One region of the Mycobacterium zoologicum genome, then DNA from elsewhere that is predicted to be linked to it. Evidence: predicted binding sites of a transcription regulator. Region 1 holds the regulator's gene; each other region holds the start of a gene.
What was found. Region 1 encodes LexA, which represses DNA repair genes until DNA is damaged. Its sites were predicted from a motif close to CGAACANNTGTTCG; they were not measured.
Positions count from the first base shown of each region.

Region 2: the regulator LexA is predicted to act here: its motif matches at 2,698-2,711, upstream of cofD (2-phospho-L-lactate transferase).
Region 3: the regulator LexA is predicted to act here: its motif matches at 2,256-2,269, upstream of K6T84_RS14745 (error-prone DNA polymerase).

Region 1 covers NZ_JAYJJS010000023.1:14,592-18,850, reverse strand. The annotation lists gene K6T84_RS17450 (NAD(P)H-dependent flavin oxidoreductase) at 1-98, opposite strand, end outside; gene K6T84_RS17445 (helix-turn-helix transcriptional regulator) at 50-730, opposite strand; gene folE (GTP cyclohydrolase I FolE) at 820-1,416, shown strand; gene lexA (transcriptional repressor LexA) at 1,442-2,125, opposite strand; gene K6T84_RS17430 (LysM peptidoglycan-binding domain-containing protein) at 2,349-2,846, shown strand; gene nrdR (transcriptional regulator NrdR) at 2,955-3,419, shown strand; gene K6T84_RS17420 (peroxynitrite isomerase) at 3,456-3,938, shown strand; gene K6T84_RS17415 (proteasome assembly chaperone family protein) at 3,935-4,259, opposite strand, start outside.
Region 2 covers NZ_JAYJJS010000004.1:30,884-35,142, forward strand. The annotation lists gene K6T84_RS04380 (NUDIX hydrolase) at 1-105, opposite strand, end outside; gene K6T84_RS04385 (coenzyme F420-0:L-glutamate ligase) at 102-1,442, opposite strand; gene cofD (2-phospho-L-lactate transferase) at 1,439-2,434, opposite strand; gene K6T84_RS04395 (WhiB family transcriptional regulator) at 2,841-3,167, shown strand; gene K6T84_RS04400 (metallopeptidase family protein) at 3,198-3,677, opposite strand; gene K6T84_RS04405 (DUF3499 domain-containing protein) at 3,743-4,192, shown strand; gene K6T84_RS04410 (phosphomannomutase/phosphoglucomutase) at 4,251-4,259, shown strand, end outside.
Region 3 covers NZ_JAYJJS010000017.1:58,240-62,498, forward strand. The annotation lists gene K6T84_RS14745 (error-prone DNA polymerase) at 1-2,241, opposite strand, end outside; gene K6T84_RS14750 (MmpS family transport accessory protein) at 2,354-2,785, shown strand; gene K6T84_RS14755 (MMPL/RND family transporter) at 2,782-4,259, shown strand, end outside.

The DNA.
Region 1 (4,259 bases):
ATACCTGCCTGCATGACCGGGACGCTGAGTCCCAGTGTCTCCAGCACGTTCACCGATGTCGGCCGATGCGCCCGGGTGCGCGGACGGTGACGCAGCACCTCCGCTCGCAGGGTGTCAGGTCTGCCTGCTGCGGCGACACGTCGATGCCCTCCAACATGCCCTGGATCAGTTGCAGATTGAGCCCGCATACCGTTTCGGTGTGCTCCCGGGCCAGTCGTTCGAACGGGCAGTTGCGCAGTTCGATGTCGCCGTCGTCGGTGACCGCCGGCTCGTAGCCGTGTTCCCGCAGCGCATCGAGGATGCCGTGTTGGGCCGCCGTGATCCGGCCTGCCCGGCGTGCCGCCGACCAGACCGAGGTGCGCACCGTGCCGTCGCCATCGGCGTCCATCGCGGTGATCAGCAGGTCGGCCAGCAACCCGTAATTGCGTGGTGGCACGCTCACCGAGAGCTCATTGCGGGTGCGCTCGTAGCGCTTGGCGGGGCGCCCGGCGCCCGGACCGGAGCGGCCGGCCGGCCTGGCGTAACTCACCGAGAGGATTCCCGCCTCTGCGAGCTTGTCGAGGTGGTAGGCCGCCAAGGTGCGACTGATGCCGGCGGCTACCGCGGCGTCGTCGCGGGCCACGGGGTCGTCGCACGAGGCGATGTAGTGGTAGAGCCGTTGCCGTACCGGGTCGTCCAGGCTGCTCAACCCGGCTAGCGGATCAAGGCCGCCGCTGGCTGGGGTGCTCATCACCCCAATGTAACACCAATTAGTTTTGACAAATAGGGTCGGGTGTGGTCAATCTAAACGCAATGCTGATTGTCATAGGGGAGGCTTAGATGTCAGTGGCCGTGTACGCCGACCTGCGGGTGGCTGACCGTCCGGTTCCGGACCTGGACGCCGCTGAACAGGCCGCCGCGGCATTCCTGCACGCGCTGGGTATCTCCACCGCCGACGAGCAGCTGCGTAACACGCCGCGCCGGATGGCCCGCGCCTACGCCGAGATGTTCGCCCCGAAGCCGTTCGAGGCCACCACGTTCCCCAACGACGGGCGGTACGACGAGCTGGTCCTGGTCCGAGACATCCCGTTCCGGTCGGTCTGCGAGCACCACCTGCTGCCATTCACCGGGACCGCGTGCGTCGGCTACCTGCCCGGCGAGCGCATCCTCGGCCTGTCCAAGCTGGCCCGGGTCGTCGACTACTTCGCCGCCCGCCCGCAGGTGCAGGAGCGGCTGACCAAGCAGGTCGCCGACTGGCTCACCGACCACCTGCAGCCGCGTGCTGTGGGAGTGGTTCTTCGTGCAGAGCACAGCTGCATGACGTTGCGCGGGGTGCATGCCAGCGGATCGACCACCGTCACCTCAACCCTGCTGGGCACGCTGCGCACCGACGGACGGTCCCGTCAGGAGTTCTTCGCACTGGCCGGTATCGGCTGAGGCTGGGACTGACGGCGGTGTGCCGTCAGATCTTGCGGATGACCGTCACGACCTTGCCCAGCACCACCGCGTCGTTGCCCGGGATCGGGTCGAAAACGGGGTTGTGCGGCATCAGCCAGACCTGGCCACCGGTGCGCTTGAAGGTCTTGACGGTGGCTTCGCCGTCGATCATCGCGGCGACGATATCGCCGTTGTCGGCGACGTTCTGCTGACGAACCACCACCCAGTCGCCATCGCAGATCGCGGCGTCCACCATCGATTCGCCCACCACCTTGAGCAGGAACAGCTCGCCTTCGCCCACGAGTTCGCGGGGGAGTGGGAACACGTCCTCGACCGCCTCCTCGGCCAGGATCGGTCCACCGGCGGCGATCCGGCCCAGAACCGGCACGAAGGTGGGTTCGGGCAGTGCGTCCGAGCCCGCGAGGTCGGTGCGCGCGGCGCCGACCGTGGAGTCGTCCGCGCCGCGCACGTCGACGGCGCGTGGGCGGTTGGGATCGCGGCGCAGATAGCCCTTGCGCTCCAGCGTGCGCAGCTGGTGTGCGACCGACGACGTCGAGGTCAGCCCGACCGCGTCGCCGATCTCACGGATGCTCGGCGGGTAGCCGCGTTCGTTCACCGATGCGCGGATGACATCGAGGATGGTGCGCTGCCGCGCGGTCAACGGTGAGTCCGGCGAGCTGGTCGGCGTATTACTGCTGCTGTCGCTCATGGGTGCGAATGTAGTCGCCTCGAAACGAATTATCAAACATGTGTTCGAGGTGTGTCGCGCGGACGTTCGAAGGGTGGCGCTCGACGGGCCGGGTTGTCGGAGGGGCCCGCTAACGTGTTCGACAACGAATCGATCACATGTTCGGATATCGAACGTATTATCGATTATGATTCGAACAGTCGAGCGAACAGGCTCGCCGACTACGAGTGAGGGAGAACCGCACATGATGCTCACCGACACGTTCGCCCCGACCTTCGACCGGGCTGCGTCTGCGCCTGCGTCGGCCTATGGCCGGGCCGGGGCCCCCGCGCCGGCCCGCAGGCGCCCGGTGTCGACTCGCCCGGTGCGGCTGGCCCGCTCCCGGCCCGGTGGCGAGCCCCTGCGGCACCGCGGGACCGGTGTGTCGATGTCGCGCGCCGCGCACCGTCCGCGCCCGATCACCCCGGGTACCACGGTGCTGCTCGCTCTGATCGCTGCGGCGTTCACGGTGTGGCTCGGGCTGGTTGCACAGTTCGGCGCGGCGACGGCTGGAAGCGCTCCCGCGGTACCGGATCACCTTGGCGTGGTGCGGGTCCAGAGCGGGGAGAGCCTGCAGCACCTGGCGGCCCGGGTCGCCCCCGACGCGCCCACTCATCAGGTGGTCGAGCGGATCCGCGAGCTCAACGCCCTCGAGTCGGGCACGCTGGACGCCGGTCAGCCGCTGATCGCGCCGATCGGCTGACCCGAGGTGTCCGCCCGGCCGCGATTCGCGGCGACGGCGGGCCGCCGTCCGATGGTCGCGCAGGTACGCTCACAGTTGTCCCAGTGGCCCGAGGGCGAAGGAGCGGCCGTGCACTGCCCGTTTTGTCGCCATCCAGACTCACGGGTGGTGGATTCCCGCGAAACCGATGAGGGCCAGTCAATCCGGCGCCGGCGCTCGTGCCCCGAGTGCGGCCGCCGGTTCTCCACGGTGGAGACCGCGGTACTGGCGGTGGTCAAGCGCAGCGGAGTCACCGAGCCGTTCAGCCGGGAGAAGGTCGTCAGCGGGGTGCGCCGGGCCTGTCAGGGCCGCCAGGTCGACGACGACGCGCTGAATCTGTTGGCCCAGCAGGTGGAGGACGCGGTACGCGCCGCGGGTTCACCCGAGATCCCCAGCCACGAAGTCGGTTTGGCGATCCTCGGCCCGCTACGCGAACTCGACGAAGTGGCCTACCTGCGATTCGCCTCGGTATACCGCTCGTTCTCGTCGGCGGCCGACTTCGAGCGGGAGATCGAAGCGCTGCGCGAACACCGTGAGGTTCCCAGCACCAGTTGAGGGCCGGCGAGCGTCTCGGCGCACTACGCTTGCGCCATGGCACCCGACCTGCATCCCAATCTCGTCGAACTGGCTCCGCTGTTGGGCACCTGGTCCGGCCGAGGCCGCGGTATCTATCCCACGATCACATCATTCGACTACCTCGAAGAGGTGGTGTTCTCCCACGTCGGCAAGCCGTTTTTCGTTTACGGCCAGAAGACCAGATCCGCCGCCGACGGCCTGCCGTTGCACGCCGAGACCGGCTACTTGCGGGTGCCGGAGCCGGGCCGCATCGAATGGGTGCTGGCGCACCCGAGCGGCATCACCGAGATCGAGGTGGGCGGATACACGGTCGACGGCAACCGGATCGACCTGCAGATGTCCGCGCCGACCATCGGCCTGACGCCTACGGCCAAGGAGGTGTCGGCGCTGAGCCGGCACTATCGCCTCGACGGCGACGAGTTGTCCTACACCATGGACATGGGCGCGGTCGGCCAGCCGTCGCAGAATCACCTCACCGCGTCACTCCGGCGAAGCTAGTCGTCGTCGCTGTTCTTCCGGGCCTCCTGGGCCAGGAACCGTTCGAACTCGGCGCCGAGCTCATCAGCGCTGGGCAGATCCTCGTCGCGAGCCAGCAGTGACCGATTCTCCTGGGCCGAGACGAACGCGTCGTACTGGCGTTCCAGTGCGGTGACCACCTGCGCCACCTCGTCGCTCGCCCCGACCTGCTCGTCGATCTTGGTGCGGATGGCGGCGGCCGCCGTGCTGAGTTCGGCCAGCGGCAGCTCCAGGGCCCCGGTCTTGGCGGCCTGCTTGAGCAGTGCCTCGGCCGCCTCGGGGTAGTCGGTCTGGGACACGTAG
Region 2 (4,259 bases), on a different contig from region 1:
GCGGGCGTCCAGAAACGCCAGTACCGCGTGCCGCAGCGAGTCCTGACCGGAATCCGGTGCCGTCCAAGACCGCAACGCCGCCACCGCGGAGCCGTGCAGGCTCATCGCCGCACCAGAAGGTCGCCCACGTCAGTCGGATCACGTGGCTCGGGAGGCTCGGTTGGGTAGCCGATCGCAATGGCGCCCAACGGTTCCCAATCGTCGGGGAGACCCAGCTCCGCACGTACCAGGTCGGCGGCGAAGATGGTGGACCCGATCCAGCAGCTGCCCACGCCGCGTACTGCCAGCGCCACCAGCAACCCCTGAACGGCGGCGCCGGCCGCCACGGTGAACATGGTGTGCTCGGCGTCGGTGCGGGCGGCGTCGGGGTAGTGGTGAGCACCGTCGGGAACCATGATCGGGATGACGACTTCCGGTGCGTCGTAAAGGATCCGGCCGCGTGCGACACGCTTCTCGATGGACTCCGGCGACTTGCCATCGCCGGCCAGGTCGGCGCGCCACTGATCGGCCATCGCGTCGAGCAGCCGGGTGCGCACGGCCGGGGTCTGCAGCCAGACGAACCGCACCGGCCGGGTGTGGTGCGGGGCGGGGGCGGTCAGGGCCTCGGCCATCGCGCCGGTGATCAGCTCGGCCGGCACCGGTTCGTGCGCGAACGTGCGTACCGAGCGGCGCAGCAGCTGGGCTTGGCGATGACCGGTCTCGATGGCCTCGGCGGTGCCCAGCCAGAACAGGTCCTCGGGCCCCGAGCGCACCAGTGCCGCCGCGGTGGAGCCGTCGTCGGAGCTGGAGAATCCGCGCACCACGGCCACCGGAACGTCGGTGAGCTTGCCCTTGACCAGGTCTGCGGCCGCAGCGAGTTCGTCGGCGACGGCCACCTCGGTGACCACCAGCTCGTTGCCGTGCCGGTCGACGGATCCGGCGTAGCCGTTGAGCACCGACAGGCCCGATGCCCCGATTGCGACGTCGATCTGCCCGTTGCGCCAGGCGCGGCCCATGGTGTCGGTGATCAGCACCGCCACACCGACACCCAGGTGATCGGCGAGCGCGACGCGCAACGCCGCGGCGCTGGCGTCGGGATCGACCGGCAGCAGGGCGAGTTCGCACGAGCCGACGTTGGAGCCGTCCACCCCGGCGGCGGCCTGCACCAGACCGAGGCGATTCTCGGTGATCCACGTGCGACCCTTGCGGGCCAATACTCGCACGGCTTCAGCCTCAACCAGCTGGCGGCGCAACGCATCCCGCGCCTCGGCGTCTTGCGGCGCGGGCACGATCCGGCCCTCGCACTTGGACACCACCTTGCTGGTGACCACGACGATGTCGCCGTCGGCCAGCCACGGTGCGGCCTGGGCCAGTGCGGCGGCCAGATCATCACCCGGCCGGAACTCGCCGAGGCCGGTTACCGGCAGGATCTCGACTCGGGCCGCGCTGCCGTGCTCGCTCATCGGAGGCCCGCGAGATCCAGTCCGGTGCGCACCATCTCGGCCGTCGCCGCCGGATCGGTCATCAGCAGCGGTGCGGCATGCACCCTCACACCGGGGACCTCTACGCCGGGGGCGTCCTCACCGTCGTGCACCAGCCAGTAGTCCAGGATGCCGGTTCCGCTTCGCGCGCCGTGGTATTCGCCGACGGCCTGCGAGGTGGATTCGATACCGATCACGTTCAGGCAGACATCGGCCATGCCGCGCAACGGCTTTCCGGCGATGATCGGCGAGTACCCGACGATCGGCGCGGGCGTGGAGCGCAGTGCGGCCCGAATACCGGGGATGGCCAGGATGGCGCCGATGCTCACCACCGGGTTGGACGGCGCCAGCAGCACCACGTCGGCTCCGGCGATGGCCTCGAGTGATTCCGGTGTCGCGGTGGCCTTCTCGGAGCCCACGAACCCGAATCCGTGGGTGGGCACTGCGGCGCGGTAGCGCACCCACCATTCCTGGAAGTGGACGGCGCGCTGGGTGTCGTCGTCGGGATCGGTGATGACGACGTGGGTTTCGCAGCTGTCGTTGGTGACCGGCAGCAGGGTGGCGCCCGGCTTCCAGCGGTCGCACAGTGCCGCGGTGACCTCGGTCAGCGGGTAGCCGGCCCGCAGCGCCTGGGTGCGCACCAGGTGGGTGGCCAGGTCGCGGTCACCGAGGCCGAACCAGTCCGGCTGCATGCCGTAGCTGTTCAACTCCGCCATGGCGTTCCAGGTCTCGTCGCGGTGGCCCCAGCCGCGGTCGGGGTCCACGCCACCGCCCAGGGTGTACATGCAGGTGTCGAGATCGGGGCAGATTCGCACGCCGTGCATCCAGGCGTCGTCGCCGACGTTGACCACCGCGGTCAACTGGTGTTCGACACCAGCGGACTCGTCGGCGAACTGGCCCAGACCCAGCAGTTTCTGGACGCCGAGCAGGAACCGGGCGCCGCCGACCCCGCCGACGAGAACCGTGATCTTCACAGCGCACGACAGTACCTTCGACGAAGGGGTGCTCGCGGCGGCGGACCGGGCCAACGGCCGCCCCGCGGGCCCCGGTAGGACACGCCGACGCGGCGGTGTGGGTTAGATGACACGGACTCGCCGGTCTCGGACACATCGAAAATCGATCACGAGATGGTAAGGAATTTGGCCATTCGGCTTGACCGAGCCAGCTAACCCGTGTCTAATCACAACAGTGTCATTTCCCGGTTGGCCAGCCGATTCTGGTGTCGCAGACCGAGATTCGATCACATGTTCGAATTGAGATGTGCTGCATCCCAATATGCGGGCGACGGAGCAGGATTGGCGCAACGAGGTGAGGAGGCGGGGCATGTCCTATGAGCACCTTTGGGGCGTAATGGGGGAAACACCGCATGCCGGTACCGACATGACATCGATGGGAGCCGAGCCGGTCCGTAACCGGCCGCATCTGAGTCTGGTTCCCGAGCCCGAGGGCTACGACGAGTTCGACTCGTTCGACGCCGACTCGGCCACCAACGAGGAATGGCAGGAGCGCGCCTTGTGCGCGCAGACCGACCCCGAGGCCTTCTTTCCGGAGAAGGGCGGCTCGACTCGGGAGGCCAAGAAGATCTGCCAGCGCTGCTCGGTGCGCAGTGAATGCCTGGAGTACGCGCTGGCCCACGACGAGCGCTTCGGTATCTGGGGCGGGCTGTCCGAGCGTGAGCGCCGCCGCCTCAAGCGCGGCATCATCTGAGCGTTTGAGAACCTGAGCCTTCGGGGATATTCAGTCGTCGATCGTCGGGTCGATGACGCCTGGCTCGACATCCAGATAGGTGGCGACCTGCGCCACCAGAATCTCGTGCAGCAAGTCCTCGAGTTCGATGCTGTCGTTTGCGCGTTGCTCGATCGGCTTGCGGAACAACAGGATTCGCGCCCGAGTCGGATTACCTCGAACGTCCACCCCGGCGGGGATCAACCGCGCCAGCGGAATCGGCCCGTCGGCGACCACTTCGGGCGGCCACTGCACGCTGTCGGGATCCTTCGCAGCGATCCGCGGAATCTCGTCGACGGCGATGTCCACAGCCGACAGTCGTTGTTTCCAGCGCTGCTCGATCGGTTCGTAGGCCTCCAGCACCGCCATGTCGAACCGTTCGGCGCGGGTGCGCCAGCCCGGCACGGTAGGCGGCAGCAGCGGCCCGCGGGGCTCGCGGCCGCGCCGGCGGCGACGCGTGGCGATCACGCAGCGATGGTAACGGTTGCGCATAGGGTGCCCGCCCATTGCGCGTGTCCGCCGCCGCGGCGGTGCAGGGCCGCGATAGCCTCACGGGCGTGAACGTTCCGCGTCGCTGCTGTCGGCCAGCATGCCCGCACTACGCGGTGGCGACCCTGACGTTTGTCTACTCGGACTCCACCGCCGTGGTCGGCCCACTGGCCACCGCCGCCGAGCCGCATTCCTGGGACCTGTGCTTCAGTCACGCCGGCCGCATCACCGCCCCGCGGGGCTGGGAACTGGTGCGCCACCCCGGCCCGTGGGTGTCGCCCGAAGAGGACGACCTGATCGCGCTGGCCGAAGCCGTCCGTGAGGGCGAGAAGGGCCAGAAGAGCGTTGCCGCCCCGGTCAACGGCTGGTACCCGCAGGCCGCGCCGACGGACACCGCGACGCGCGGCGCGCCGGTGACCACCCTGGGCGGCGGAGTACTGGCCCCGCCCGGGCCGTCGGGCAAGAACAACGGCCGGCGGCGTGGTCACCTGCGGGTGTTGCCGGACCCGTCGGACTGATCTCCGATTACGGGATAGGCTGGAGCGTCCAGAGTCCACTTCGTCAGGAGCCCTGTCCATGTCTCGG
Region 3 (4,259 bases), on a different contig from region 1:
CAACCGGCGCATCCGCTCCGGAGACCGCTTGGAGCCCATCGCCCGGCGCAACTGGTCGGCCTCGCCGGCGGTGAATCCGGCGCAGTCCACCGCCAGTGTCATCAGTTGTTCCTGAAACAGCGGCACTCCCAAGGTTTTCCGCAGCGCCCGCGCCATGCACGGATGTTCGTAGGCCACCGGGTCGATGCCGTTGCGGCGACGGATGTAGGGGTGCACCGATCCACCCTGTATCGGCCCGGGACGAATCAGTGCCACCTCCACCACCAGGTCGTAGAACACCCGCGGCCGCAACCGCGGCAGGGTGGCCATCTGCGCGCGCGACTCCACCTGGAACACCCCGACCGTGTCGGCGCGGGCCAACATCTCATAGACCGCCGCCTCCGACAGGTCGATCGCCGCCAGGTCCACCTCGATGCCCTTGTGCTGCGCCACCAGGTCGATCGCGTAGTGCAGCGCGGAGAGCATCCCCAGGCCCAACAGGTCGAACTTCACCAATCCGATTGCCGCACAGTCGTCTTTGTCCCACTGCAGCACGCTGCGGCCGGGCATCCGGGCCCACTCCACCGGGCACACGTCGGCGATCGGGCGGTCGCAGATCACCATGCCGCCGGAGTGGATACCCAGATGCCGGGGCAGGTCGGCGACCTGGGCGGCCAGCTCGATCACCGGGTCGGGGACACCGTCCAGCTCGGAACGATCAGCCGCCCCCCACCGGCTCAGCTGCTTACTCCAGGCGTCCTGCTGCCCGGGCGAGTACCCCAGCGCGCGGGCCATGTCCCGCACGGCGCTGCGGCCCCGGTAGGTGATGACGTTGGCAACCTGGGCGGCGTGGTCGCGGCCGTATTTGTCGTAGACGTACTGGATCACCTCTTCGCGGCGATCCGACTCGATGTCGATGTCGATGTCGGGTGGGCCGTCGCGCGCCGGCGACAGGAACCGTTCGAACAACAGCTCATTGGCCACCGGATCCACCGCGGTGACACCGAGGGCGTAACAGACCGCGGAATTGGCCGCCGACCCCCGGCCCTGGCACAGGATGTCACTGCGCCGGCAGAACCGGGTGATGTCGTGCACCACCAGGAAATAGCCTGGAAAGCCCAGCTGGGCAATGACTTCCAGCTCACGCTCGATCTGCGTATAAGCGGCCTGTGCGCGTTCGGGCGGGCCGTAGCGCTCCATGGCTCCGGCCAGCGCCAGGCGCCGAAGCCAACTGTCCTCGGTGTGTCCGTCGGGAACGGCAAACGGCGGCAGCCGCGGGGCGATCAGCGCCAGCGAGAACGCACACTGCTCGCCGAGTTCGGCCGCCGCCGGCACCGCCGCCGGGTACGGCGCGAACAGCCGGGCCATCTCCGCACCGGAACGCAGATGCGCACCGCCCAGCGGGGCGAGCCGGCCGGCGGCGGAGTCCAGCGACTGACGTGCCCGCACCGCACCCAGCGCCATCGCCAACCGGCCCCGATCCGGCCGGGCGAAGTGGGCGCCGGTGGTGGCCACCAACCCCACCCCGAACCGGGGCGCCAGTGCGGCCAGCGCCGCGTTGCGCTCGTCGTCGCAGGGATCGCCGTGCCGGGTCAGCTCCACGCTGACCCGCCCGGCGCCGAACCGGTCCACCAGGTCGGCCAACGCGCCGGCCGCCGCGTCCGGGCCGCCGGTGGCCAGCGCGTGGCGGACGTGACCTTTGCGGCACCCGGTCAGAATGTGCCAGTGCCCGCCGGCCGCGTCGGTCAATGCGTCCAGGTCGAAACGCGGCCTGCCCTTCTCGCCGGCCAGGTGCGCGGCGGCGATCTGCCGCGACAGCCGCCGATAGCCCTCCGGGCCGCGGGCCAGCACCAGCAGATGCGGCCCGGGCGGGTCGGGCCCCTCGGTGCGCGCAACCTGCCCCAGCGACAGCTCGGCGCCGAAGACGGTGCCGATCTCCAGTTCCTTGGCGGCCTCGGCGAACCGCACCACCCCGTACAGGCCGTTGTGGTCGGTCAGCGCGATGGCCCGCAGGCCCAGCCTGACGGCCTCGGCGACCAGCTCCTGCGGGGTGCTGGCCCCGTCCAAGAAGCTGTACGCCGAGTGCGCGTGCAGCTCGGCGTAGGGCACAACCAGGGAAGGCGGCCGATACTGTTCGCGTTGCGGTGGGGCCGACGGGGCGCGATCTGCCGACACACCGGCCGACACACCGGTGTGACGAGGCTTACCATCTAGAACACGTTCCATTTCCGCCCAGCTCGGCGGCCCGTAACCCCAACTCACACCCCCCAATTTATCGAACATGTGTGCGATATGCTTGAAGTTGGGTGTCGAGAAGAACTTTGATGCACTAATCTGTGTCAGATTCGGCACACCACCTCGAAAGGCATTCTTGATGTTCGGCCTTGTCAAACGTGCGTGGTTACCGCTGCTCATCGTGCTTGTCCTGCTGGTGGGAGGATTCGTCGTGCAGCGGGTTCGCGGTTATTTCGGCGCCGACGACAGCGGCAGCAGCGCCGCCCCGTTCGAGGACACCAAGCCGTTTCACCCCAAGGTCGTGGTCTACGACATCTTCAGCCCGGATGGGACCTACGCCGACATCAACTACCTAGACCTCGACGCCACCCCGCAGCGGGTCGACGGCGCCGGCCTGCCGTGGTCACTGACCCTGTCGACCACCAACCCGGCGGTGAGCCCCAATATCGTCGCCCAGGGTGACGGCGCCACCATCGGTTGCCGAGTCACCATCGACGGCGTGGTCAAAGACGAACGAATCGCCACCGGCCCGGTGAGCGCCCAGACCTTCTGCATTGTGAAATCCGCATGAGCAAACACACCGGCCCCGATGCCGACGCCCCGACCGACACGCTGACGGTGTCCCCACAGCCCAAGCGCGGCGGCATCCCGGCGTGGATCCGCCGGCTGGCGGTACCGATCATCCTGGTCTGGCTCGGGCTCACCGTGCTGGTGAATGTCATCGTGCCGCAGCTCGACGAAGTCGGGAAGATGCGCGCGGTGTCGATGGCCCCCAAGGACGCTCCGTCGATGGTCGCGATGATGCGCATCGGCAAGACCTTCGAGGAGTTCAAGTCCGACAGCTCGGCGATGGTGGTGATCGAGGGCGACCAGCCACTCGGTGACGCGGCACACGACTACTACGACGAACTGGTCAAGAAATTCACCGCCGACCACACCCACGTCGAGCACATCCAGGACTTCTGGAGTGACCCGCTGACCGCGGCCGGCTCGCAGAGCCCGGACGGCAAGGCCGCCTACGTGCAGGTGTACCTGGCCGGCAACATGGGCGAGACGCTGGCCAACGAGTCGGTCGAGGCCGTCCAGAAGATCATCGCCGATACCCCGGCCCCCGAGGGGGTGCACGCCTACGTCACCGGTGGGGCCGCACTCAACGCCGATCAGCACATCGCCGGCGACAAGAGCCTCAAGATCATCACCGCACTGACGTTCGTCGTGATCATCACGATGCTGCTGTCCATCTACCGATCGATCGGCACGGTGCTGCTGGTGCTGGGCATGGTGGTCTTCGAGCTGAGCGCCGCCCGCGGCGTGGTGGCCGTCCTCGGCTTCTACAACATCATCGGCCTGTCGACGTTCGCGGTGAACCTGCTGGTGACACTGGCCATCGCCGCCTCGACGGACTATGCGATCTTCCTGCTGGGCCGCTATCAGGAGGCGCGAGCGCTCGGCGAGGACAAGGAGTCGGCGTTCCACACCATGTATCACGGCACCGCGCACGTGATCCTGGGATCGGGCCTGACCATCGCCGGAGCAACCTTCTGTCTGCACTTCACCCGGCTGCCCTATTTCCGGTCGCTGGGCATTCCGCTGGCGATCGGCATGCTGGTCGTGGTCGTCGCCGCGCTCACCTTCGGCTCCGCGGTGGTGGCGGTGGCCAGCCGCTTCGGCATGCTGGAACCCAAGCGGGCCATGCGGATTCGTACCTGGCGGCGGATCGGCGCGATGATCGTGCGCTGGCCCGGGCCGGTGCTGGTGGCCACCACGGCGGTCTGTCTGGTCGGACTGCTCACCCTGCCGGGGTATGAGACCAACTACAACGACCGGATGTACCTGCCGGACTACGTGCCGGCCAACATCGGCTACGCCGCCGCGGACCGGCACTTCTCCCAGGCCCGGATGAACCCCGAGCTGCTGATGATCGAGACCGATCACGACATGCGCAACCCGGCCGACTTCCTGGTCATCAACCGGATCGCCAAACGAGTCTTCGAGGTGCCGGGCATCGGGCGGGTGCAGACCATCACCCGGCCGCTGGGCACGCC